2 regions of the Paenibacillus sp. 7523-1 genome follow, and region 1 is predicted to be linked to the other one. Evidence: riboswitches for the same ligand, from Rfam matches in the RefSeq annotation. Region 1 holds a riboswitch; the other holds the start of a gene.
What was found. A riboswitch is a leader RNA that binds a small molecule or an ion and turns the genes downstream of it on or off. The one in region 1 is predicted to bind glycine.
Positions count from the first base shown of each region.

Region 1 (2,203 bases):
CATGAGCCTGTCCGAGTCACAGTATGGTGCGTTGATGAGTGTTACTGGAGCTGGATACATGGCGGGTTCTTTGCTGGTTTGGTTGTTCGCCAAACATTTGTCCATCCGTCACATGATGGGCGGGGGCGTGCTCCTGGTTGCGCTTGGTTATTTCCTGTTCGCTCGTTCGTTTTCGTTCGAACTTGCCGCATTCGCCTTTATTTTGCTCGGTTTGTGTTCGGCGCCAGCAAACACGGGACTGGTCACCTTTTATCAGAATAATATACCGGTAGACTTGATGGGGCGAATGAGCAGCGTACTTGGACTCATGCTGAGTGCATTGCAGGTCATTTCGATTTTGGTCATGGGTGTAGTTGCCGAAGTGATCTCTCTTCGAACGGTATATACGGTCGTTTCGGCAGTTCTGATGCTGGGTGCCCTTCTGTTATGGCTTACGAGCTGGCTTCCTTCAAGACAGTCAGTTTATAAGGATCACAGCTCTTCCTCAAAATCTCTCCATAGCTAGTCTATATCCTATTGGAAACTGAACGATTCCGTGGAAAGCTGCATATAATAGTAGAGGAATTTTGCCAAGATGATAATGATGCGTTACTTTTGTTGACATTACCTGTGTTGCATATTAATCTGTTATATGAATGATCAATCTTATAAGGACAACGTTTGATATGTGTTCAAGCGAATATATACGATACAGCGGATGAGAACGAGCGGGAGAGACCTCGGCAGGTCATTGGTTTCAGTAGGCTGCCAGGCACCGAAGGAGCAAGCCGCTGCGCACCCGGCGCAGGTGGTTAATCTCTCAGGTAAATGTACCATCGTTGGACGCAACTCTGGAGAGTGCGCGAATGCGCCACCCAAGGGGTATATGATGAGAAGGGTACCCCATGGGGGCGGCCTCTGATCATGAAACTCTCAGGTAACGAGGACAGAGAGAGGGCCTAAGGCCTTCTACTGTCCTTTTTTGATGTCATCATTCAGTAATGAAGGAACATTATGGTGCATGTCTGGATGGATATGACGATATGGAGGGGTGCAGGATGCGATTTAAAGATGTTTTTTCAATTATTGGTCCGTCGATGACGGGGCCTTCAAGTTCACATACAGCTGGGGCAGCGAGACTGGGGAGAATTGCAAGGCAGTGGCTGGGGTGTACCCCTGAACGTGCCAGGCTGACACTGTACGGCTCATTTGCCGATACGTACCAGGGTCATGGTACCGATCTGGCGTTGATTGGTGGTTTGCTTGACTATGTCACGGATGATCCGCGTATACCGGACGCCGAGGAATATGCCGAACAAGCAGGTATGGAGGTTGAGTTCTATACGAGTGGACTACCTGCTCCGCACCCCAATACGGTCAAGATTGAGCTGTGGCACGGCGATCGTCAATGTTCGCTCGTTGGTGCTTCGATTGGCGGTGGCAGCGTGTCGGTGCATACGTTAAATGATTTCCGGGTACAGATCAGCGGGGAATTCCCCACACTCGTTCTGCGTCATGCGGACAAGGCAGGTGTGCTTGCTTCCGTGACGTCTACGATCAGCTCCTCAGGGGTTAACATCGGTTATATGCAGGTAGACCGGAAAGCCCGGGATGGCGAAGCACTAACAGCGATGGAAATGGACGGAGCACCGAGTGCCGAGATGTTGGAACGTCTGCGTTCACTGGATCATGTGCTAGATATTCGCGTCATTGATTTGAAGAGAGGGGTTGATTCGGATGAGGTTTAAGCACTTGCATGAGCTGAATACGATCTGTACGGCTGAATCCAAAACCATTGCCCGGCTAATGATCGAGGAGCAGGTTCAGGAGACCAATACGCCGGAAGCGGACGTTGTGCGGCAGATGTCGGAATATTATCAGGTGATGAAAGAGGCTGTACGGAAAGGACTGACGGAGGACACCACTTCGCGCAGTGGCTTGACTGGCGGAGACGGCAAAAAGATGGCCGAATATATTCGCCAGGGCGAAACCTGCTCGGGTGACGCTTCCGCACTGGCAATGGCCTATGCCTTGTGTGTATCTGAAGTCAACGCATCGATGGGCCGGATTGTGGCAACACCTACAGCAGGTTCTTGCGGAATTATCCCTGGTGTATTCATCAGCTCCCAGGAGCGATTCGGATGGAGTGATGAGCATCTGGTGAACGGCTTATTCTGTGCAGGTGCAATTGGATATGTCATTGCCAATAACTCGTTTATTTCAG
Region 1 covers NZ_NPBR01000024.1:168,912-171,114, reverse strand. The annotation lists gene CHH60_RS24315 (MFS transporter) at 1-505, shown strand, start outside; glycine riboswitch at 699-824, shown strand; glycine riboswitch at 829-931, shown strand; gene sdaAB (L-serine ammonia-lyase, iron-sulfur-dependent subunit beta) at 1,038-1,727, shown strand; gene sdaAA (L-serine ammonia-lyase, iron-sulfur-dependent, subunit alpha) at 1,717-2,203, shown strand, end outside.

Region 2 (2,203 bases), on a different contig from region 1:
GTGTCCGATAAAAGGTCCGGCATTCAGCTTCACAAACATGCCAACGCCTGCTTCCAGCGGTGAAATGGTCGGCGACAATTCCTGTCCGTAGAGGGGCATCTTCGCTTCGAATCGAAGTGTATCCCGTGCACCAAGCCCAGCCGGAACCAGTCCGTGATCAGCGCCAGCCTCCATCAATCCGTTCCAGACCGCAGCGGCCTGATCTGCCTGTACGTATAGTTCGAAGCCGTCTTCTCCGGTATAACCGGTGCGGGACAGGAGCAGTTTTACACCACAGACCTCAGCATTCTGTACAAAACGAAAAGGCTCTATTATGGATACGTCGGTATCTGTAACTTTTCCAATGATGTCTGCAGCAAGCGGGCCCTGTAGAGCCAGGAGAGCTGTTTCCGCGGAGTCATTCGTCATGCTCACCCCAGGGACCATGTGCTCCTGCAGCCATGCCCAGTCCTTGTCGATATTGGAGGCATTCACGACAAGCATATAATGCTGATCTTCCAGCTTGTATACGAGCAGATCGTCCACTACGCCACCGTCCGGGTAACACATTAACGTGTATTGTGCCTGGCCGGGAACCAGTGCGGTCACGTCGTTGGTCGTCAGTTTCTGCAAAAATGCTTCGGCCTGTTCACCCTGCACCGTGAATTCACCCATGTGGGATACATCGAACAGTCCAGCCCGTTCGCGCACCGCTTCATGTTCCTTCTGAATCCCGCTGAATTGCACCGGAAGCTCCCAGCCGCCAAAATCGATGCACCGTACACCTTCATATTGCTGATAAAGTGGATAGAGTGGAGTTCTAAGCAAATCGGACATCAAATCACCTCGTTATGGCCGCTACCGGGCCGAGTGTATAACATGAATGATGCATTCTTTTCTTGGATAAGTATGATTAAGGCTGCTGATGACAGCGCCGGCTCGATCCTGACTTTCGTTTTTTTGGGAAAAAGGAAAAGGACAGGCCAAAGAACCGGCATGCCAGAAGCACGCTGTATTCTTAGGCTCTGTCCTTGGTACCTGAGAGTTACCCCGCCAATAAGTTGCAGCAGGTTTCCCCTTGGGTGATCAAAACGCCCCATACAGGGCGAATAGATGCTCTCCAGAGTTGCGTCCCGTAAAAGTCCTTTTGCCTGAGAGATTCACCTCCCGCTTGTCGGGTGGTTTACTCCTTCGGCGTTACCGCATGCATCCCAAGAGTTGGGCGTCACGGGTAATCTCTCCCTTTACATTCATCCGCGGGTGATGCACACAACAATTAACATTTACTCTCTCATTAAAACGTGAATCCACTATCGATGTCAAGAACGATATCACGAAAATGAATAAAAAACCGAATAATATTTATTAGTTTATAATTATTGTTCGTGTATATAAAAAGAGTGCGCTTACTATTCTAATATTACCCATTATATGTAGAGTGAGGGTGTTTGCGTTACAGGCTGTAATCATCAAAAATCAAATAATTTGTGAGGTATCTTGACATTTCATTCAAAAATATCTTACGCTATGTTCTGGGAAAAAGGGTTGGCCGAAGGACGCATGCACTCATTAATGAAAAGCGAGGCGGATATCGATGAGCGAATTGAAAAGTGATTTCCTGTACAGTGAAGAGCACGAGTGGGTGCAAACCGTAGGGGAGGATACTGTACGGATCGGCATTACCGAGTTCGCGCAGCATCAGCTGGGTGACATTGTGTTTGTGGAATTGCCTGACCTTGAATCGGATGTAAAAGCGGAAGAAAGTATTGGTACGATTGAATCCGTTAAGACGGTTTCAGATTTGTTTTCTCCGGTAAGTGGTTCCATTATTGCCGTGAATGAAGCACTGCAGGATGCACCTGAACTCGTCAACAGTTCGCCTTACGAAGAAGGCTGGATGATCGAGATACGTGTTGAAGGTGATTTGACAGTAGCGTTGTCGAAACTGATGAATGCTGATGCATATCGTAAGCACACCGAGGAGTAGAATATATTTGCACTAAATAACCTTTATTAATCTATGATTTTTTATACATTGGACGGTCGTGCACGTCTTCAGAGTCTGTGTGAGCTTTAAAGCTCATGCAGGCTTTTTCGTGTTCTGAAAGACAGGCTTGTTGTCAGATGAGGTACTTGAACAGGATGGAATAAGGCTGAATCGCACAAGCTATATTATAGAATCCAACACCGTAAATGATATAAGTCACACACGAAAAAAGCCAAG
Region 2 covers NZ_NPBR01000010.1:505,848-508,050, reverse strand. The annotation lists gene gcvT (glycine cleavage system aminomethyltransferase GcvT) at 1-816, opposite strand, end outside; glycine riboswitch at 1,003-1,105, opposite strand; glycine riboswitch at 1,109-1,233, opposite strand; gene gcvH (glycine cleavage system protein GcvH) at 1,574-1,966, shown strand.
Region 2: it holds a riboswitch for glycine, as region 1 does, so the genes downstream of both, gcvT (glycine cleavage system aminomethyltransferase GcvT) here and sdaAB (L-serine ammonia-lyase, iron-sulfur-dependent subunit beta) in region 1, are expected to answer to the same signal.